3 regions of the Paenarthrobacter aromaticivorans genome follow, and region 1 is predicted to be linked to each of the others. Evidence: riboswitches for the same ligand, from Rfam matches in the RefSeq annotation. Region 1 holds a riboswitch; each other region holds the start of a gene.

Region 1 (7,178 bases):
AAGAAAACGGTGTGGATGTCAGCGATATCGATGTCCAGGACTGGGGACACTTCGTCCATTTTGCGGACCCCGACGGCAATAAGTGGGCTGTGCAGTACATTCCGCACCGGCCCAACGGCTAGTCACACTTCGCTCCCACCCCTGTATGGTGCGGCAGGATGGAACTATGAGCCATCCTGCCGAGCCAACTTCACCTTCCGCGCAAGCCGAACGATCGCCAACCTTGACTGTCCGTGCTGTCCTGTTCGACATGGACGGAACACTGGTTGACTCCACGGCGATCGTTGAGCAGGTATGGCTGGAGTTCGCTGAACGATACGGCCTCGATTACAACGAGATCCTGCGGACGTCCCACGGCGTGCAAGCGGGCGATACCGTGCGGCGTTATGCTCCGGCAGGAGCCGATTTGGAAGCCTTGACTGCCGAGCTTGGCCAGATGGAACGCACGCGAACCGACGGCGTGATTGCCCTCCCGGGCGCCGAAGCGCTACTCGCTGCCCTGCCGGAGGACGCCATCGCGCTCGTCACATCGGCGGACCGCATCCTTGCCGACATCCGGATGAAGGCTGCGGGACTTTCCATGCCATCGACCGCCGTCACCGCCGAAGGTGTTACGCGGGGCAAGCCGCACCCGGAGGGCTACCTCAAAGCTGCAGCGTTGCTGGGCGCGGAACCGGCCGACGTCGTGGTTTTCGAGGACGCTCCGGCAGGTATCGCAGCCGCCCGCGCCGCCGGGATGCGAACCGTGGTGGTCGGCGACGCCGGCGGGCAGCTTGAGCCGGGTATGTGGCGGATCCCGGACTACTCGGCCGTGACGGTCACGGCCATGAAACACGACGACGGCGGTCACCTCATCACCCTCACGCTCTAGCTTGTTCGCCACCGCTGTTCCGACCGGTGAAGCCGGAGTAGGCTGTGCGCATGTCTGCGTTGCCGGAGGCGTATGGTGCTGCACTGGAGCGGGCCATGGCGCACGCTACGGATTGGCTTGCATCGGTGCCCAGCCGTTCTGTGCGTCCAGCGTCCGACGCCGATCAGGTCGCCTCGAGTCTCCTCTCAAGCCTTCCCGATGAAGCAACGGATGCGGCTGACGTAGTAGATGAGCTCGCCGCATTGGCTGAGCCGGGGTTGATGGCCATCCAGTCCGGACGCTTCTACGGCTGGGTGATGGGCGGGACGCTGCCGGCTGCCATGGCTGCAGATTGGCTTGTCTCGGCATGGGACCAAAACGCCGGGCTCAGGTTTGCGACTCCAGCTGCCGCCGCGATCGAAGAATCCGCAGCGGCCTGGCTCCTGGAATTATTGGATCTTCCGCGAGGATCCGACGTCGGGTTCACCACTGGCGCTACCACGGCCAACTTCGCGGGCCTGGCCGCCGGGCGTCAATACCTGATGGACGAGGCGGGGTGGGACCTCGCGGACCTGGGCCTGACCGGGGCGCCGCGGATCACTACGTTTGCCGGACGCGAACGGCACGCCGCCGTGGACCTCGCCCTGCGGTATCTGGGGCTGGGAGCATGCGTTCCCGTGGACACGGACCATCAAGGCAGGATCCTGCCGGACGCCCTCGCGGATGCCATGGATGAACAACCTGGACCTTCCCTCGTGTGCCTGCAGGCGGGCAATCTGCATTCCGGAGCGTTCGATCCGATGTCCGAAGCCATTGCGGTAGCCCACGACCGCGAGGCTTGGGTGCATGTGGATGGCGCATTTGGGTTGTGGGCGGCGGTCAGCCCACATCTACGCGGGCGGCTGGCTGGAGTAGAGGAGGCCGATTCGTGGGCCACCGACGCCCACAAAACATTGAACGTCCCGTACGACTGTGGCCTGGCCATCGTCTCCCGCCCCGAAGCCCTGAGACGCGCCTTCAGCATCCATACGAGCTACCTCATTGCAACCGAGACCGGACTGGGTGATCCGTTCGACAAAGTTCCGGAACTGTCCCGTAGGGCCCGGGGCATCCCCGTATGGGCTGCCCTGCGACAGCTGGGCAGGTCCGGAGTCATTGCCATGGTGGACAGGCTTGCCGCAAACGCCCGCGCGTTGGCGGAGGGCCTCGCCGGTATCCCGGGCGTGGAAATTCTGAACGACGTCGTTTTCACGCAGGTGTCGGTCGCCTTCGGCAGCGATGACCGCACTCACCGCGTCACCCAGAGACTCATGGCCGAAGGCATTGTGTGGATGTCAGGTTCCTCATGGCGCGGACGCGAAATCCTCCGGATTTCGGTGAGTAACTGGTCCACGGACGCAGGTGACGTCGCTGCCTCGATCGCAGCCGTTCGAGGTGCGGCAGAGGCCGAACCGGAAGCATAGCGACGTCCTGTTACAAGGCCGAGCGCGCCTTTTCCAGGTAAGCCATCAGCCCGGCCAACTGCTCAGCGCTCCACGGCAGTCCCGCGCTGATGGCCTGGCTGTTTTCCTGCCAGGCTGCACGCGCTGCAGCTTTGGTGTCCTCACTCGAGTGGAACATGGAACCGATACCGTCCCATGAGCGCACCCATTCCTGGACGGAGGGATCCGTGACGGGCCTCTCGGCTTGGACGTGCGCCAGTCCTTCTTCCACCAAGGCAGCCCACTGCTGCTTGGCGGCTTCGACTTTTTCTGCGCCGAGTTCTTCCCGCTTGTCCGCGAGTTGCTGGCGTTGTTCGGCTGTGAAGTTGTTTTCGAGCACGGTGATCATCTCCAACGTTGACATGAATTGTTCAGGGGTGGGCATGGCGTGTCCGTCCATGCGTGACAAGAGCTCGCCCAAACGGTTTTGGAGCGCTTGGAGCTGCTGGGCGTGCTCCTGCACATGGACCAACTGCTGCTGGAGGAGGCCCCGAAGGGACTCCGGATCATCCTCGGGCGTTTGCAGCGCCTTGCCGATGGCCGCGAGCGGAAGCCCCAGCATCTGAAGGGATCTGATCCGGTATAGCCGGCGCAGGTCGCCCTCCGAATACCGGCGATGACCGGACGGTGTCCTTTGGCTTGCGGACAGCAGCCCGATCTCGTCGTAATGGTGGAGCGTCCGCACGCTGACGCCACATGCTGTGGCGAGCTCACCGATGCTCCACGGTCCGGATCCCCTTGTTCCCGTCATGAGCACAACGCTAAGTCCTGACGTAACGTCAGGTGCAAGCCGGCGTCGTCCGATTTCTTAAACCTGGGAAGGCAGGTTAAACGCGAAAACCGCCCCGGTCCCGCCGTTGGCTGCAGTAATCCCTGCTGCGAACGGCGGAAAACGGGGCGGCAATCGTGCCCTGAACGTTTGAGCCCGCTGGGGTGGGCTCAAACGTGCTTATTGAGTTGGCTTAGTACCAGTTGTTGGCCAAGTGGAAGGCGAGGGCGGCGGAGGGGGAGCCGTAGCGTTCCTTGATGTAGTTCAGGCCCCACTTGATCTGGGTCTGGTAGTTGGTCAGCCAGTCATCGCCTGCAGTTGCCATCTTGGAGGCCGGCAATGACTGCACGATTCCGTAGGCGCCACTGGATGTGTTGGTCGCGGTGGTCCGCCAGTTGGATTCCTTCTCCCACAGTGTGTTCAGGGCAGTCATTTCACCCGGACCCCAACCGTAGTTTGCGAGGATGCTGGCGGCGTATGCCTTGGCAGCAGCGGGATCGTCCACGGCTTTGGGAGCCGCAGCAGCGGCCGCGGCTGCAGCAGCGGCGGCATCCGCAGCCTGCTTGGCGGCTGCATCAGCGGCAGCCTTCTCGGCGGCAGCTGCCTGGTCGGCAGCGGCTTTCTCGGCCGCAGCCTTCTCCGCGGCAGCCTTCTCGGCAGCGGCCTGTGCCGCAGCCGCCTGGTCTGCAGCAGCCCTGTCTGCAGCGCCCTTCTTGGCAGCAGCATCCAAGGACGCAGAGATTTCCGCTGATTTGTTGCTGACCTGGGCGGTAGCCTGCGTCTCGGACGCCTGGCTCGTTTCGGGGAGATTGAATGCGGCGTTTGCTGCCTGGCCGAGCGATGCAACGCCCAATGCTGCGGCAACGACTCCTGCAACAACTGACATTCGTTGCCCGGTCTTGCCGCGCCGTGCAGCGTTCTTCAGAACGGCTTGCGACTTCGTCAGGGGAGCAGTGTGTTCGTCACGGTGACGCGCGGAAGGGCGCGTCTGATCGTTGAATTCAGACATGTGTGATTACCTCTCAGCGCCTGCGGAGTTAGCTGTCGGGTTCGGATGAGGTCATCCGGCCGCGCGCGTAGCTGCGGCTTCACCCCAAGGGCAAGGAAAGTACTGTGCCCGGAGACTCTGGGTCCCCCGTCTCTGCCTCGAATGAGAACGGAACTCCGGGAAGTGGCAGAGCTCGGCGCATCCCGGGTGCGGGCCAGTTAGGGGCGACCCACCCTTTCGAAGGTACAGGAGGTTTCGGCTTAAGTCACATTTGGGTAACAGAGATCACGTTCACGGCGCGTCATGTTGCCCGATTCGTTATATGCGGTCGTTCAAAGCCGTAGGAAAGCGAAGAGCGAATTCGGTGTGTCCCGGCCGGGACGTCACTTCCACACTTCCCCCATGCGCCTGGACGATGGATTCGACGATTGACAGGCCCAATCCGGAGGTTCCTTCCGACCCCGATCTCGCCGCGTCAGCCCGGGCAAACCGCGAGAAGATACGGCTCTGGAACCCAGCGGGAATACCAGGCCCGTTGTCGGTGACTGTGACCACCGCACTACCGTCCGCGGAGAGCATGACGCCTGTGACCACCGTGGTACCTGGATCGGTGTGCTTGCGGGCGTTGGACAGCAGATTGGCCAGCACCTGATGCAGCTGGGTCGCGTCCCCGCGCACTGTAATGGGCTCGTCAGGGAGCTGGAGCTTCCATATGTGGTCCGGTGCCATCACCTTTTCGTCGCTGACGGTCTCGATCACCAGCTGCGTCAGGTCCACATCGGTGACTTTCAACGCCTGGCCTTCGTCCAGACGCGCCAACAGCAACAGGTCCTCCACAAGCGTGGTCATCCGTTCCGACTGACTCTGGACCCGTGCCAGCGATTTCCTGCCGTCCTCCGTGAAGTTCTCCGTCATACGAAGGAGTTCGGTGTACCCACGAATGGCGGTCAGCGGCGTCCGAAGTTCGTGGGAGGCATCGGCAACGAACTGCCGGACCTTGGTTTCGCTCTCCTGACGGGCTTCCAGGGCCCTGGAAACGTTGTTGAGCATTTGGTTCAAGGCGTGGCCAACGCTGCCAACTTCTGTTCCTGGATGGGAGGCCGACGGCGGTACGCGCACCGCGAGTGCCACTTCACCGGCGTCGAGGGGAAGGCGCGATACCTTGGTTGCAACCTCCGAGAGTTGCTCCAGTGGCCGCATGGTCCTGCGAATGATGACAGTGCCCGCGAGGCCGATCAGAACCAGGCCGCCAAGGGAAACAAACACCATGGTCCATACGAGCGAGGCCTCGGCGTTTTGCTTGTCAGCCAACGGTAGGCCCGTCACAATAATGTCGCCGTAGGGGGTCTCAACTGCCACCAGCCGGTAGTCGCCGTTGGACAATGAACGGTCAACGGGCCCCTTGTCGCGGGGGAGCGAGAGCAGGACCTGCTTGTCTTCTGCCGAGAGTGCCACGCGGCGACCGTTTGCGTTGAGGAAGCCCGAGTTGATGACCGCGGAACCATCGATCCGCGCGTTGAGCGTCCCGGCACCTTGGCCACGGGCCTCCAGTGGATCTGGCCGACCGCTTGAGGGAAAGCTCGACGGCGGCCTGCCGAATTCATTCGCGCGGCTTGAGGCCTGCTCCAACTGCTTGTCCAGTTGTTTGTTGAAGTACATGTCCATGGAGGCGTAACTAACCACTCCCACTGCGCTGCAAATAGCCACCAGCAAGGCCATCGCCACCAGGACCAACCTCGTGCGCAAATGCCAGGTGGAGGGATTGAGCCAGTTCCGCTGGGTCTTGCGGGTTACGCCTGAAGGGGTGGACAAGATTCAGTCCGCAGGCTTGATGACGTAGCCAGCGCCACGGACGGTGTGGATCATTGGCGGGTGGTTGGCTTCGATTTTCTTGCGCAGGTAGGAAATGTACAGTTCCACGATGTTGGCCTGCCCGCCGAAGTCATAGTCCCAGACCCGGTCCAGGATCTGTGCCTTGCTGACCACGCGCTTGGGGTTCTCCATGAGGTAGCGAAGCAGCTCAAACTGCGTTGCCGTGAGCTGGATGTCCTCGCCGGCGCGCGAAACCTCCCGTGTGTCCACGTTGAGGGTGAGATCACCCACCACCAGTTCCGCTGTATCCATGGCCGCAACACCCGAGCGTTGTACAAGACGGTGCAGGCGCAGGAGAACCTCCTCCATGCTGAAGGGTTTGGTGACGTAGTCGTCCCCGCCGGCGGCAAGGCCTACGATGCGGTCCTGGACAGCGTCCTTGGCCGTGAGGAACAGTGCGGGCACTTCCGGCGCGAAGGCGCGGATCCGGTTGAGGACCTCGACGCCGTCGAATCCTGGAAGCATCACGTCCAGCACCAGCACGTCGGGGCGGAAGTCCTTGGCGAGCTTTACAGCTTCCGGTCCGTCGGCTGCCACCGCGACGGACCAGCCGGCCATGCGAAGGCCCATGCTCATGAGCTCGGACAGACTCGGCTCGTCGTCCACCACCAAGGCTCGGATAGGGGAGCCGTCCGGGTGGGAAAGCTGGGGAAGGTTGTTCGTCATGGAGTGCGGGGATGCCATGTGACAACTCTCCATTCTGCTGGTTTGCCGAAGCTTTGCCGGTCCTGTGAGGACGCTGTGAGGTCAACACTAGCCACGTGGGAGTTCGGCGGCAGGCGTTCACGAGCGCGCCCGCCCCAACAGGTGCCGTTTCTACGGCTTGTAGCAGATTTTGGGGGAAAAATTCGAGCTTGGAGTCGCTTGGGATTGGACAGCAAGTGTTTCAGATCTTGAGATTCCGTCGTTTTGCGCCTGATGGGAATCAGGGAGGGCATCATGCACTATCTGCCGAAGAAAATTCACCCCAAGCCGAATATTTCTCATCGCCGCCGAATGAAATGACGTTCATTTTCCATGGTGAAAGAATTGTGATCTGCAGCACAATAGACCCTCTTGTCTCAAAATGTGGACGTTTTGGCGCTTTGTTACTTGCGTGTTGCCATTGTTACGTTGCACACTTCCAATGTGAACAAGAACTCAACAGCACCTGCAGCCGCAGCAATCTGGTCCAGCACACCCGCTGGCGACGAGACCCGCTGTTGTCGAATGCAAGCC
Region 2 (7,178 bases), on a different contig from region 1:
CGGTAGAGGAAGTGTCCGAGGAATCAGTGCAGGCTGATGAAGACGACGCCGCCGAAGCATCCGATCCCGAAACTGACGATGACGATGACGACGCCCGCCTGGGCGATTAACGGCAGCGGCGCCGTCCGGTAGGAACCGGGACGGCGCCGTTTCCTGCCCTTGCGTGGAATTCCGCGGCAGTTACTTCTTCAGTTTTATTTCTTGAGTTCGCCCACGACGTAGTCGATGCTGGCGAGCAGGGCTGAGACGTCGTCCGGTTCGATAGCGACGAAAGTGGCAATACGAAGCTGGTTTCGCCCAAGCTTGCGGTACGGCTCGGTGTCCACGACGCCGTTGGCACGCAGGATCTTGGCGATTGCCGCAGCATCGATGGAGTCATCGAAGTCGATGGTGGCGATGACGTTGGAGCGGTCCTCAGCCTTCGCGACGAACGGTGTGGCGTACTCGGAAGCCTCGGCCCAGGAGTAGATGCGGCTGGCAGAGTCTGCTGTGCGCTTGCTGGCGAAGTCCAGTCCACCATTGCTGTTGAGCCACTGTACCTGCGCGTCCAAAGTCACAAGCGTGGACAGCGAAGGTGTGTTGTACGTCTGGTTCAGTTTGGAGTTGTCGATAGCGGTCTGCAGGTCCAGGAAGTCCGGAATCCAGCGGTCGCTGGCCTTGATCCGGGCGGCGCGCTCCAACGCCGCGGGGGAGAACAGGCCCAGCCACAGGCCGCCGTCGGAGGCAAAGTTCTTCTGCGGGGCGAAGTAGTAGACATCCGATTCGGCGACGTCCACGTCCAGCCCGCCGGCGGCCGAGGTAGCGTCCACCAGGACGAGCGAACCAGAGTCGGCGCCCTCGACGCGCTTGACGGGGGCTGCAACACCAGTTGATGTCTCGTTCTGGGGCCAGGCATAGACGTCAACGCCAGCCTCCGCCTGGGAGACCGGCCGCGTGCCGGGCTCGGACTTGATGATGGAGGATGCGTCCAGGAAGGGGGCTTTGTTGGTGGCCGCGGCAAACTTGGAACCGAACTCACCGAAGGACAGGTGCTGGGCCTTTTTCTCAACCAGCCCAAAAGCCGCTACATCCCAGAAAGCAGTGGAACCGCCGACGCCGAGGACAACCTCGTAGCCCTCAGGTGCACGGAAGAACTGGCTGAGCCCTTCGCGGACCGAACCCACCAGGTTTTTGACCGGCGCCTGACGGTGGGACGTGCCAAGAATGGTGGTCGATGCGGCAGACAGGGCCTGGACCTGTTCCGGGCGGACCTTGGACGGTCCCGCGCCGAAGCGTCCGTCCTTGGGCAGCAGGTCGGCGGGAATAGTGATGCTGTTGTCGCTCACGTGTGGCTCCAATGGGTATCGGTTAGAGAGGGGGAGGTGGGCAGGTGGCATCGGCTGCCCCTTCGACTCCCTCATTCTGCCTGACCGGACCCACCGTCAGGAATCTGCGGTTGTCATAGTCCGCCACGTGGAATGCCGGAGCACCACAGGCATTGCGGCCAAGGGAAAAATTATCCAGAGTAATTCCAAATAAGCTAGGCTGGGGTTACGTTCCTGAGGTGTCGGTTGGACACCGTCCACCTTGGCTGGGACGCGGTACGGTGGAGATTACGCAAGAAATGCGTTCGAGGAGAGCTGAGCTGGATGACGGATCTGATCGATACCACTGAGATGTATCTTCGGACCATTTTGGAGCTTGAAGAAGAGAACATCGTGGCTCTTCGAGCACGCATTGCGGAGCGTCTGCGGCACTCGGGTCCCACGGTTTCCCAGACCATTGGACGCATGGAGCGCGATGGCCTGGTGATTGTGTCCAACGACCGCCATCTGGAGCTGACCGAAGTTGGGCGCAAGCGGGCAACCGAAGTCATGCGGAAGCACCGCCTTGCCGAGAGGCTCCTGGCGGACGTCATTGGTCTGGACTGGGCGTACGTTCATGACGAAGCATGTCGCTGGGAGCACGTCATGAGTGAACGGGTGGAGCGGCGGCTCTATGAATTGTTGGAACACCCCACCGAGTCACCGTATGGCAACCCCATCCCGGGTTTGGAAGCCCTTGGCGGTCTCGCCAACCAGCCCCTTGCCCGCCTGGACGTGAACCTGCTGCATGCGATGGACGGGTACGCTGCCGATTCCCGTGTAGTGGTCAGCCGGCTTGCTGAACCCATCCAGGTTGAGCCCGAGCTCCTCACCCAGCTCGATGAAGGCGGAATTCGTCCCGGCGCGAGTGTCTCCTTGGAGCGGGTGGGGGAGTACATCTCCGTCCGCGTTCCTGGCATTGAAGGAGCACTGGAGCTGCCTCCCGAGGTAGCTGCGCACGTCTTCGTGGCCGTCAACTGACTCTGACTTTCCCGGACCGCGGGGGTGTCAAACCTCACTTTGGGATGGCTGGCACGCGCGTGACCTGCGGATTTCCGCGACTGATGATATGGGGACACCCACAACACGGTCGTTTGGAAAGATAACGAATTTATTACTGCGGGCTTTAATCGCCTATAGTTATCTACTAGCGCCGATACCAAAGCGTTACCTGATCTGGAGCCGAGCTCTGCCAGCAGATCAGGTGTGTCATCAACTACTGGCAGAGGCGGGGGAACCACAAGCGGCTGCCTAAAGAAGCAGCCTTGGGGTGAAGTCCGCAGCAGAAGTGCCTACTAACGCAAGTCCTTCCGGGGACACCTGTGTGCCGTTTGCGCTTCGTGCGGACCGGGTCTTTGAACTCTCTGACCCGAATCCGACAGCTAACTTCGCAGGCTTTCCAGAGAGGAACAGAGTTTGACATCGCAGAACGTCAGGGGCCGCCGCCGCGCGTCCGGCCCCGCTGCTGAGCTGCGGCCAGCCCGCGCCGCAATGGAGATCCGGCCACGCGACACCCCGCGTCAGGTGCGCCGCCGTAAGAGCCCGTTGCGCCAGGTAGCCGACTTCGCCGCAGCCAGTGGTGTCGGGCAGAAGGCCGGTGTCGCGCTTGCCGCCACCGGACTTGCCCTGACTGTAGGCCTGCCTGCCACAAGCCCCGTCATGGCCACGTCCGAGTCCGGTCAGGCCGAGTCGGCCCTCTCCGTGCCCGGTGGCAGTCAGCCCGAAGTTTCTGCAGCAGCCTCTGCCAAAATCGATTTCAGTCGTGCAGCAGTCGCTACCGCCGCTGACCCGGACGGCAAGCTCAAGCAGTTGTTGAGCGCCCAGTCAGCGGGAAGCATACAGCGCGCCTCCTCACTTGGCACCTTGGGAAGTCCGCTGGACAAGCTGGTCACGGCATCGCCGTTTGGCTACCGTGTCAGCCCCCTTACCGGCGGCACCGGCGACTTCCACCGTGGCCAGGACTTCGTAGCCCAGTGCGGAACCGCTGTTCACGCCGCAGCTGCGGGCAAGGTCACGTTCGCCGGGTGGCATGAGTACGGCGGAGGCAACCGGGTCGTGATTGATCACGGCAACGGCCTTGAGACCACGTACAACCACCTGTCGTCCTTCAACGTCAAGGTGGGGCAGACTGTCAGCCGCGGCGATACCGTCGCGCTGAGCGGCACCACAGGAGCATCTACCGGCTGCCATCTCCACTTCGAGGTCCAGGTAAACGGCGAAGTCGTAGATCCCATGGGCTGGCTGTAAGCAAGTTGATGGTTGTCTATCGCATTCATGACACGCCCCGTGACCTGAATGTGACATTCACGAACATCTGTTGTACCGTCTAAAGCGCATCGGCTTTTTAGGGGGCCGATGCACTTGAGTGGATTGCCTAGCTCTGCCACCACTCAAGGTCCGTTCGCAAAAATCGTCTGGCAGGGGCGGGGGAACCAATTTTGGTCTTCGAGTCAGAAGACCTTGGGGTTAAGTCGCAAAAGCTTCCTTGAAGCGGCGCGGCCGGATGACTCCCATCCGAATCCGACAGCTCACCTCGCAGGCATTGGGAGAGGCTACCTTCGTGTCATCACGCACTACCCCTGCGCGCCATCGCGCCGAATTGGTTCGCACGAACCCGTTGAACACCCTTTCCAAGGCTGTCTCAACCAATGCAGGCACCGTAGGCCGCCAAGCTGCCGTTCTGGCCGCAGCCTCGGGGCTCGTTCTCAGCGTTGGACTCCCGGCCCAGGCCGCTGACACCGACGTCTCCAAGTCAGAATCCTCCAGCACCCAGCAGCTGGTCGCCACCGCAGTTGTTACCGCGGAGCCCACCGCAACGGTTTCCTTCGAAAGCCCCGTTGTGGCTACCAAGGAAGCTCCCAAGGTTCAGCGGGCCTCCCAGCGCACGGCAACCGAAGGCCAAGCGAACGGCACCCTCGCTTCCCTGTCCTCCAGCGCCAAGGATGCCGCTTCAAGCGCCGCGGCCTCAGGACTTGCAGCAATTGCTTACACCGGCATCGGCCACCCCTACGTTTGGGGCGGCACTTCCCCCAACGGCTGGGACTGCTCCGGATTCACCCAGTGGGTTTACGCCCAGGCCGGCATCAGCATCCCCCGCGTCAATGCCTGGACGATCATGACGCCCACCAGCACCCCTTCCCCCGGCGACCTCGTCGTGCAGAACGGTGGAGCCCACGTGGGCATCTACGTCGGTAACGGCATGATGATCAGCGCTTTGAACCCCAGCCAGGGCACGCTTCTGCACTCCGTGGCTTCCACCGGCACATCCTCGTTCTACACCCTCCGCTAGAAAATCCCATTCGGGGTAAGCCAGCATGCCCCCCAAGTGCTGGCAGCCCATTACCCGCGTGCGATCCCAGCGTGCGCGGATACGAAAAGAGAGTAATCATGACCAGTGCACACAAGGTTGCACGGCATCGAGCTGAGGCCCCCAAGACCAGCTCACTTGCCGTCATTGCCAAGGCTGTCAGCGACAACGCCGGTGGCGTTGGCCGTCAGGCAGCAGTGATCGCAGCTGCATCGGGCCTTGTCCTGACCAGCGGCGTTGCTGCAAATGCTGCCGACACCAACGTCCAGCGGGAATCTACATCTGCGTCTGCGCTTGACGTGCAGTCGGTTGCCCAGGCCACCATTGCTGCCGATTCCAGCGTTGCCATCTCCTACGAGCGCCCTGTGGTCAAGACTGTGGAAGCCCCGGCTCCCGTCGTCGAGAAGGCCGCTGCCAAGGAAGCTCCGGCAGCCGGTGGCACCGCTACTTTGGCGGTCAACTCGGATGCGTCTGCAGCCAAGGCGCCTGCTGCATCCAGCGGCCTCGGTGCGGCTATCGCTGCAGCGGCCTACGCACAGCTCGGTGTCACGCAGGACTGCACCATGCTGGTGACCAACTCGCTGGCCGCAGTCGGTATTCACTTCCACGATTGGCCGGCCGGCTACCTCTCCCTCGGCCGCACGGTCAGTGCAGCTGAAGCCCAGCCCGGCGACCTCGCTTACTATGCCAACGGTGGCTTCGGCGGAATGGCGCACATCGCTGTTTACGTCGGCAACGGCATGGCAGTCCACGGTGGATGGAACGGATCCACCACGGCACTGTTCAGCGTGAACGTTGGCTCCGGCCCGGTTTTCATCCGCGTCAACGGCTGATCAAGTACTCCACAGAACACCCCGCAGGCGCAGGCCGGCGGGGTGTTCTGCTTTAACTATCGCGGCGACTCAACCTCGTGGTGACACCCATTTACGTCGCTGCCACTCAGACGGGCTGGCGACGCCCAAATATAGGTGTCGCCGGCCCCGTTTGCGTGGCTCTAGCGAACTTCCGCGTCCTCAGCAAAAGTGTCCCGCACATGAACTTTCGCCAACACCGCAGGCGAAACGGCGGAAAAATTCGTTGATACGGCATATAAGTGCTTACCCTTGTGTTGTCGATCCACAGCCCGTACAAGCAGAGGGCAGCCGGCCCTCGTGCCCCTGACGGGTGCGGCCGTGAAGAGGTACGTGCATGCGCACACTCGTTCTGAATGCTGGATATGAACCGCTGGCGGTAGTAACCTTCCGCCGGGCGCTGGTCCTTGTGCTGACTGGAAAAGCTAGCGTGGTGGCCGAAGGCGACGAGCCTGTCGTCGGGCCACAGGAGATTCTCGGAAGACCATCCGTGATTCTTCTTAATCGCTACATCCGGCCCCGGTACAACAGGATCACTGCCGTGAGCCGCCGCGGTGTCCTCCGCCGCGACGGCCATCGCTGCGCCTATTGCGGGAAAACAGCCCACACCATAGACCACGTCCACCCCAAATCCAGGGGCGGCGCGGATTCCTGGGAAAACCTGGTTGCGGCGTGTTTGAAATGCAATAACGCCAAGAGTGACCACACGCTCGCCGAGATGGGTTGGAAACTTCGTTTCAAACCTGGCGTGCCCACAGGAACCATGTGGCAGATCAAAGAACTCGAGAAACCTGCGCCGGACTGGGACCCGTTCCTGTTGCCGGAATCCGCCGCCTGATCGATTTCTGTTGCGCTCCCGCCGTCCGGGTAATCTGGGCAGATGGAGTTCAACGCTGTGATTCTGGCGGGTGGCAGGGCCACCCGCCTCGGTGGCGTGCCCAAACCCGGATTAACGTTCGACGGCGCCAGCCTCCTTTCTCATGCCCTGCAGGCGGCGCGGGGGGCTTCCGCTGTGGTGGTGGTTGGTCCGGCCACCCCTGGTATCGTCGGCGTCTTGCCTGATGGAGTTCTTATCGCCCGGGAGGAGCCGGCCTTCGCGGGCCCTGCCGCTGCGATTGCTGCTGGGCTGGCCGCTCTTCAGCAGTCAGTCAGCCCAGCGGCGTGGACGCTCGTCCTGGCGTGCGACATGCCGCACGCCTCCAGGGGCATTGGGCCCCTATGGGAAGGATTGCGTGGCCACCCTGAAGTGGAAGGCGCCATGGCCGTCTCAGCCGATGGCCGGCAACAGCCTCTCCTGGGGATCTACAGCACCCGGGCGTTGGAAAGGGAAGTTGCCGCAGCTTCTGCAACTTCGGGGTTAACGAACTCTTCTGTGTTCCGGCTGCTTGCTAGGCTGAACCTGCTGGCCGTTACCGTTCCCGATGGGTCCACCGATGATGTGGACACGTGGGAGGACGCTGCGGCCCTGGGCATACACGACGAGCAGGAGGCGGACATGAAGAGCCAGGAAGAGACGCTCGAGGACTGGTGCCGCACGCTGTTGCAGGCATTTGAGCTTGAGGGCGTTGAAGTGGACATCAATGATGTCCTCGCAGTGGCAGGAGTTGCCGCGCACTCCGTGGTGCGGCCTGCCGCGCCCCTGACTACGTTCATCGCTGGTTACGCTGCTGGTATGGC
Region 3 (7,178 bases), 390 kb from region 1:
AGTTGGTGGAGCTTGTTGCCGGCCAACGCGGTTTCTACTTCGTTGAGGTCAAGGAAGAAGACATCCTCGGCAAGTTCAATCCGCCCTGCCTCTGCCAGTTCTGCTCCGACCAGCGATAGTTGTTCCCTTGCCGAAGCCAAGCCGAGGACGAGGTTGTACTTGGGCAGCTCCCGCATTCCGGCAAACCTGCGCGTACGGTCCAACGCTGTACGGACCAGCTTGGCGTGGAGTGGACTCTTGGCCCTTGCCCGCGCAACCAACCTGGCAACCTGTTCATCTGCCTCCCGGGCAGCTTTCGCGAACTGCTGGTCGGGTGCGTCAGAGGTGTGCTCGAGCCGCAGATAGTTGACCACAACGCCAAGTATGTGGGTTGGGTCATCCGACCATCGGGGCATGCCGAGGTCGATCTCAGCCACAGCCCGGTGCCCATAATTGCGCAGGAAAGCTTCAAGCCCGGATTGGGCAACTGCTGGAAGTTCCCTGTCCTTGAACTGCTGAACGAGTTCTTCGAGTGTGGGATAACCCAGGAACGCCAAGGCCTCCGGATCTTCCCTGATTTCCCTTGCAAGCTGCCACAGTGCAAGGTCCATCTCGGTGGTGACATTGTTGGGCAGCCCGCGAATCACCGTTTGGAGTTGATCCAAGGGAGCTTGCTCACCCAGCACTTTCCGGACGAGCCCAAGCATCGCAAAGCCCAGAACGGGAAGGGGCAGGACTTGGGGCACCGTTGCGAATACTTCCTCCCCAAGGATTCTCTGCACGTGGGCGATCCGCTGATGGGCGGTAATACCCTCCGGCACCCTGAGGGCCTGATGGAGCTCTGCCCCGAGCTGCTCTTGGCGCTTCATTGCGGCGTCGGGACGGAAAAGAGCCCGGAGTACCGTCTCTGGAACACGGTATTTAGCGGCAACGGGCGCAACGTGCCGGATGAGTCTTATCGGAGTTTTGATGGCGACGGCGAACCGGGGGTCATCGAAAAGGCCACGAATCACCGCCGCAGAACGGGCCTCCATGATGTCAAAGATGCGCGGCACAACGGCCCGGCCCACCTTGCTGCGGAGCACGGATGTGAAGTCGAAGAAGATCCTCTGCCCGGCCTCATAGTAGGGCGATGGTCCCGAGCGTGGATCGGGGACATCGAAAGCCGCCCTGCGGGCAACGCTGGAGGCAATCAGGCGGATACCCGCCAGACCCATGGGCGTCAGAGGCCTGGTGAGGCCTTGGGCGAGACTGAAGTTCAGGAACGCGTGCGCGCCGGGAGTCGCCGGCACTCGCGAGGTCAGCGGATAGAGGGTAGTGATGGGTCTTGCCTGCGTGAGCCACAATTTCCCGGACGAATCGATCGCCCATTCTGTGTCCTGCGGGGCTCCATAGTGGGCTTCGACGCGCCTCCCCAGATCGGCCAGCGCACGGATCTGGTCATCGCTGAGGCACGGCTCTACAGGGTAGTTTTCGGTTGCCGCGGCATGGTTTTCGCTTGCCGCGGTATGACCGGCCCGCTCAATTCGTTCGGTGCCACCGCCGGCCAGCGATCGGATCTCTACCTGCCGGTCACCAAGTGTCCGTTTCAGGATGGCGTTGCTCTGCGTATCAACTACGTACTGATCGGGATTAACGGCGCCTGACACTACGGCTTCGCCCAGGCCAGGGCTGGCATCGATCACAGCTTCACGCCGCCGCCCCGTAACCGGGTTGGCCGTGAACATCACACCGGCCGTCGCGGAATCCACCATCTCCTGGACAACGACGGCCAGCGTCACCGTGGCATGGTCAATACCGTTGGTTGTCCTGTAGCTCACTGCCCGGTCCGTCCAGAGCGATGCCCAACAGCGGCTTACAGCGTCCAGGACTGCGTCTTCTCCGACCACGTTCAGGAAAGTGTCCTGCTGCCCGGCAAAACTGGCGAAGGGCAAGTCCTCGGCCGTGGCTGAGGACCTCACTGCGACGGGGGCAGCGTCTCCCAACTTCCGATACGCCGCCCGTACCGACTCAGCGACGTCGGTGGGAACTCCGGCGTCGAGCACCAAGGACCTTGCCCGGGTGGCGAGCCTATTCAGTTCGTCAAGGTCAGAAGCTCCGGCGTCTTGCAGAAGTGCGAAGATCTCCTCCATACCAATCGCTGAAAGGGCGTACCGGTAAGCGGACGTTGTGAGGCAAAAGCCTGGGGGCACTGGAAGGCGGGCGGCATTCAACTCGCCGAGATTGGCGGCCTTGCCACCTACCTCGGGGAGCATGTCCGCCCGGATGTCCGCGATGTCCCGAATGAACACTTGGCCGTTTACATCCGGGCCCGTGCTGTCTTCCTGCCTATGCTTCCCATGCTGCTGGTTATCCATGGACGGTGTGCGCCATGGCCCTAAGCCGCGCCGAGCATGGGTCCGAATTTTGGCCGGTCTGCCAGCCGCGGATCCTCGCGGTCCGGAACAACGAGGACCGGGCCCTTGGCGTGATGGAGCACCCCATCAGAGGTGGATCCAAGGAGCATGCCCGCGAAACCACCCCGGCCACGCGTACCCAGGACAACGAGCTCCACGCCCCGGCTGGCCTCAACCAACACGTCGACTGGTGAGCCGTCCCTGAGGTCTGTTTCCACGGACAGCTGGGGGAAGTGGCTGCGGAGCCAGGCGACACCTGCATCCAATTGGACTTTGATGTCCGCGAACAGGGCATCGCGGTCCAACGGTGCCGGCACCCACGCCAATGAACCGCTGTACTGCGGGACTGCGCAAATGACGCGCAGTTTGGCGCCCATCCGCTGGGCTTGTTCGGCCGCCTCAAGGACAGCGACTCGGGCCTGCTCCGAACCGTCCACACCAACGGCGACGACGTTTTCCACGGTGCGGGGCCCTGACTTGGCGTGCTCAGCCTTGATGTGCTTGTCCTCGGTGTTCTCGCCCAAACGGTCTGCGCAATACAGCGGGACCGTTACGGTGGGGCATTTTGCGTGAGCCGGCAAGGCGCTGCTGACCGAGCCCAGGAGACGCCCGACAAAGCCACCACGGCCACGGCTGCCGAACACCAGAAGGGCAGCGTCCGCGGAGAGGTCAAGGAGGACACCCGCGGCATCACCATTCTCCACTGAAGCGTCGACGTCGATGTTGTAACTGGAGACTTTATCCATGGCCTGCTTGACGATTGCTTCCGCGCCCTCGCGGATCACGGAATCGTCCACAGTGGCGTATCCGCCGTCGAGGCCGGAGGCTGCGAAGATCGGCACCGAATAAGCCGTGACTATATGCAGGGGAAGTTGGCGCCGGTCCGCCTCACGCGCAGCCCATACAAGGGCGCATTGACCGTGCTCGGAACCATCCACTCCGACGACGATTCCGCCAGGCGCCACAGCCTGGTCCTCGCCGTCCCGCGGTTCTTCAACGTGTCTGCCGTGCTGGTCCATGGGGCCCGCCTCTCCACCTACTGCTTGATGTTCCGGCCATTCTGCCAGAGGTTCTCCGTACCGGTGTTCCCTTGCTGGTGCAACCAAATAGCCAGGGCGAAGAACCCGTGGGGTTCTCCTTCCAATGCCCACTATTCTCGGTTGGCAATGCCGAATCAAGGCGACTATCGGGTATGTGGATAACGGTCCGGGCTCGGTTTTTGGCACGCTCTCCGTCCTTCAGGTTGCGCTGCGGATGAACATCCAAAACACGCTGTCGCGGAGGCTATCCATGGCAGAAAAAGTTCGGTAGTGTTCGAGTCACCGAATGGCCGGCAAAAGTGTCCCAGGACACAACCCGGCCATTTATTTGCGGCCGCTTGGGGAACTCGGACGCGATCCCACGCGCTGCCGAAAGGCACACACGTCAAGGAGGAACCCAAGCAGTGTCACTCACTCCTGATTCCGTCACGGAACGGACTACTACCGTGGTGATCGGCACCGGTCTCTCCGGCTTGGCTGTTGCCAGCGAACTCAGCCGCTATGGCGTAGGTTCCATCGTGCTGGATGGCTTTGGTACTTTATCGGCCACCGGACCGGCGGTGCACACAGGAATGATCCAGCGCTGCGACGTAGCTGACCCCGCGGCAATGCAGGAACGCAACGAAATCCTGCGCCATTTGCGCAACTACGCCGCCAGCCATCACTTGGATGTCCGCACCACCACACGCGCTGTTCGTCTTGACTTCCTCGGTGGAGACTCGTCCTCGCAGCTGGGATACGGGCCCGTCGCAAGTCTGAACACGGCCAGCCTGAGGGCTGGGCTGAGCGTCTATGGCCCCCTTGAGTCCACCCCGCGGCAGTGGGCCGTGCATACAGCCAGCGGAGTTCTCCTGGCCGACCACATCGTGGTGACGCGCTGCGCGCAGAGCCAGCTACGCCGAATGCTTGCCGACCTGGGAATCGCCATAGGCCAGAACTTCGCGGCAGCCATGCGTGCCGTCGGGATGCACTTGGTGGGCGTAGGGGAACTTATTACGCCCACGCCCAAGGAAGTACTGCGGCAAGCCAAGGCAGTGGGGCAAGCGATCTCATCCAAGGTGGCCCTCCCAGCCGGGCCAGGCATCGCCCTTGCCTAGAACCCCTAGGACTAGAACCTAGGACTAGAACCCTTGGCCTGGAATTCTGGCCCGGAACCGGAACGTGGAAATGGTCGAGCCAACCGAAGCCTGTTCCTGAAACGAACAAAAATTAACTCAGAAGGCCGGTACCTTCGAAGACGTGAGTCCTCGAAGGCACCGGCCTTTGAGTTGGAGCGTGAAGCTTAGGCGCCAGCGCGTACGTACGTGATGGGGCCGGTTGCGGTGAGCCAGCTGATCGGGTGGATGCCCGTCTGGTTGCCGTTGATGCCTCCGCTGATAGCCTGGCCGTTGCCGATGTAGATGGCTACGTGGCCGGACTGGACGATCATGTCACCGGGCTGGGGGTCGCTGACAACCTTGCCGTAGTTCAGGAACTGCATGGGTGCGAGGTCCCCAACCGGGATGCCTGCAGAGCCGAGGGCCCTTTCCACCATGGCGGTGCAATCCTGCATGATGCCGATCTGGGCGTAAGCCGAGGCGACCATGGCAGCGTTGACGCCACCAACAGCCGGAGCTGCAGCGGGAGCAGCCGCAACAGGAGCGGTAGCCGTAGTGGTTGCAGATGCCTGGACGGTGGTCGTTGCCGCGGCCTTCTTGGCAACCGGAGCCGGAGCAACGGGAGCCGGCTTTTCAATGACGGGAGCCGCCACGGAAGCAACCGCGGGGCGCTCGAAGTTAATCGTGGCCGTGGATGCGGCCGTAACAACCTTGGTGGGACCCTCAGTTACGGTCTCGGCGACAGTAGCGGGGCTGGAGTCGCGCTGGACAGGGGTCTCTGCTGCGTGGGCAGCAATGGAGCCCGTCAGGACGAGGCCTGAAGCTGCTGCGATGACAGCGGCCTGGCGACCTGCGCCAGATGCGTTGCTGGCAACTGCCTTGGAGATGGAGATGAACGGATTAGGACGTACGCTGTCCGCCTTACGACGGCCGCGAAGAATGCGTGAAGACATGAAAGAGCCTCTCCCGATGCCTGCGAGGTTAGCTGTCGGATTCGGATGGGAGTCACCCGGCCACTATCCCCCGCTGTTCAGCGGAAGCTTCGTGACTTCACCCCAAGGCGCGCTCTGAAAGCGGGCCAAAATGGGTTCCCCGTCTCTGCCGTAGGTTTGTCTGCGAACGGATTCCGGACTGCGGCAGAGCTAGGCAATCAGGCCGGAAATGCCCGTTACGTGGAACAGGCACAAGTACAACCGTACGGGAAGATCACCCCAAAGTCACATTTACGTAACGAGCGGTTCGTTTTTGGCGTGTCGCGGTGACCGTTTCGAGATCTTCGCAAGTATGTAGAAAACCCTGCTATTCCGGGGAATTTTCGCCATCCGGCTCGCTCGGAGCCGCGAGCTTCTTCCGCGCGGTAACGGCGAGGAAGATCACAAGAGCGATCGCCACCACAGCGAGGCCAACGATGCTCCAGGGGAATGGTTGGGAAGCTGCCGGAGCCGGCTCAGTATTTTCCGTACCGGGAGCGGCTGTGCCCGCCGTCGGAACAACCGCCGAAGCCGAAGGGGAGGCACCTGCTGAGCCGCCCGCCGTCGTCGTGCCTGTCCCGGAAGCTGTGAACTTGAAGGTTCCCTCGATTGGGTGGGAGTCTGAACTGACCGCGCGCCACACCACCGTGTATTCGCCGGCAGGAGCGCCCGGACGCAGCTTCTGAACAGCCATGTTGTCGATGATTTCCACTGCGCCATCTGCCCAGTTTTCGCCCCCAGCGGTGACAGTCACGCCCGAACCGATGGCAAGTGGCCGGTTGTTGAACGTGATGGATACCGACGCCGGCACTTCAGCCACCCGGGCACCGTTGGCCGGAGTTGTTGATTCGGCGACGTCGTGCGCGGAGGCCGGAGCTGCACCAAACAGCAACGCGGAAGCGAAAGCGATAGCGGCTACGACGGCGGCCAGAAGCGGGCGGATGGTACGCATGGGGCGGTTTCTCCTAGTGTTGGCTTCCTTACAGACTAGGCGAATCGTTCCAGCAGCCCACATTGGCGGGCATAGGATTTGAGAGCAAACTCCCCCGATCCCCGGAGACCTTCATGCTTAAACAAGGTTCTGCAATCGACCGCTACTTCAAGATCTCCGAGCGCGGGTCCACATACTCGCGGGAAATTCGCGGCGGCTTCGCAACCTTCTTCGCCATGAGCTACATCGTGGTGCTGAACCCGCTGATCCTCTCCGGGGCAGACTCGAGCGGAGCATCACTCGGCTTCACGGCCGTAGCGGCAACCACTGCCTTCGTAGCGGGCATCCTCACCATCCTCATGGGCGCCTGGGCCAAGCACCCCTTCGCCGTGGCAACTGGCCTGGGAGTGAACGCATTCGTCGCCGTGACGGTTGCCTCCCACCCGGGGCTGACATGGCCGGACATGATGGGGCTGGTGGTGCTTTCGGGTCTCACCATGCTCATCCTGGTACTGACTGGATTCCGCACGGCCGTTTTCAGGGCCGTCCCGGAAGCGCTCAAGACGGCGATCGTAGTAGGGATTGGCCTCTTCATCGCCTTGATCGGGCTGGTCAACGCTGGTTTCGTCCGACGCATCCCGGATGCCGCCGGCACCACGGTCCCGCTCGGCCTTGGCGTGGATGGCAAGCTGATGGGCTGGCCAACGTTGGTGTTCGCCGTCGGCCTGGTCCTGACCATCGCGTTGGTGGTGCGAAAGGTCCGC

The links. A riboswitch is a leader RNA that binds a small molecule or an ion and turns the genes downstream of it on or off. The one in region 1 is predicted to bind cyclic di-AMP.
Region 2: linked by a shared signal. The riboswitch ahead of KSW38_RS16660 (M23 family metallopeptidase) and the one ahead of KSW38_RS00510 (aggregation-promoting factor C-terminal-like domain-containing protein) in region 1 are both predicted to bind cyclic di-AMP.
Region 3: linked by a shared signal. The riboswitch ahead of KSW38_RS02430 (NlpC/P60 family protein) and the one ahead of KSW38_RS00510 (aggregation-promoting factor C-terminal-like domain-containing protein) in region 1 are both predicted to bind cyclic di-AMP.

What each region holds. Positions count from the first base shown of each region.
Region 1 is NZ_JAHOPC010000001.1:109,698-116,875, reverse strand. It holds gene KSW38_RS00530 (VOC family protein) at 1-122, shown strand, start outside; gene KSW38_RS00525 (HAD-IA family hydrolase) at 167-871, shown strand; gene KSW38_RS00520 (pyridoxal phosphate-dependent decarboxylase family protein) at 922-2,313, shown strand; gene KSW38_RS00515 (MerR family DNA-binding transcriptional regulator) at 2,324-3,082, opposite strand; gene KSW38_RS00510 (aggregation-promoting factor C-terminal-like domain-containing protein) at 3,294-4,109, opposite strand; cyclic di-AMP (ydaO/yuaA leader) riboswitch at 4,115-4,272, opposite strand; gene KSW38_RS00505 (sensor histidine kinase) at 4,407-5,900, opposite strand; gene KSW38_RS00500 (response regulator transcription factor) at 5,904-6,644, opposite strand.
Region 2 is NZ_JAHOPC010000011.1:29,638-36,815, forward strand. It holds gene KSW38_RS16645 (DUF3027 domain-containing protein) at 1-110, shown strand, start outside; gene serC (phosphoserine transaminase) at 195-1,325, opposite strand; gene KSW38_RS16655 (iron-dependent transcriptional repressor DtxR) at 1,629-2,324, shown strand; cyclic di-AMP (ydaO/yuaA leader) riboswitch at 2,524-2,753, shown strand; gene KSW38_RS16660 (M23 family metallopeptidase) at 2,760-3,590, shown strand; cyclic di-AMP (ydaO/yuaA leader) riboswitch at 3,736-3,899, shown strand; gene KSW38_RS16665 (C40 family peptidase) at 3,961-4,632, shown strand; gene KSW38_RS16670 (NlpC/P60 family protein) at 4,731-5,483, shown strand; gene KSW38_RS16675 (HNH endonuclease) at 5,839-6,339, shown strand; gene KSW38_RS16680 (NTP transferase domain-containing protein) at 6,382-7,178, shown strand, end outside.
Region 3 is NZ_JAHOPC010000001.1:503,047-510,224, forward strand. It holds gene KSW38_RS02415 (PEP/pyruvate-binding domain-containing protein) at 1-2,336, opposite strand, end outside; gene KSW38_RS02420 (universal stress protein) at 2,357-3,394, opposite strand; gene KSW38_RS02425 (NAD(P)/FAD-dependent oxidoreductase) at 3,820-4,512, shown strand; gene KSW38_RS02430 (NlpC/P60 family protein) at 4,698-5,465, opposite strand; cyclic di-AMP (ydaO/yuaA leader) riboswitch at 5,469-5,637, opposite strand; gene KSW38_RS02435 (copper resistance CopC family protein) at 5,812-6,435, opposite strand; gene KSW38_RS02440 (NCS2 family permease) at 6,549-7,178, shown strand, end outside.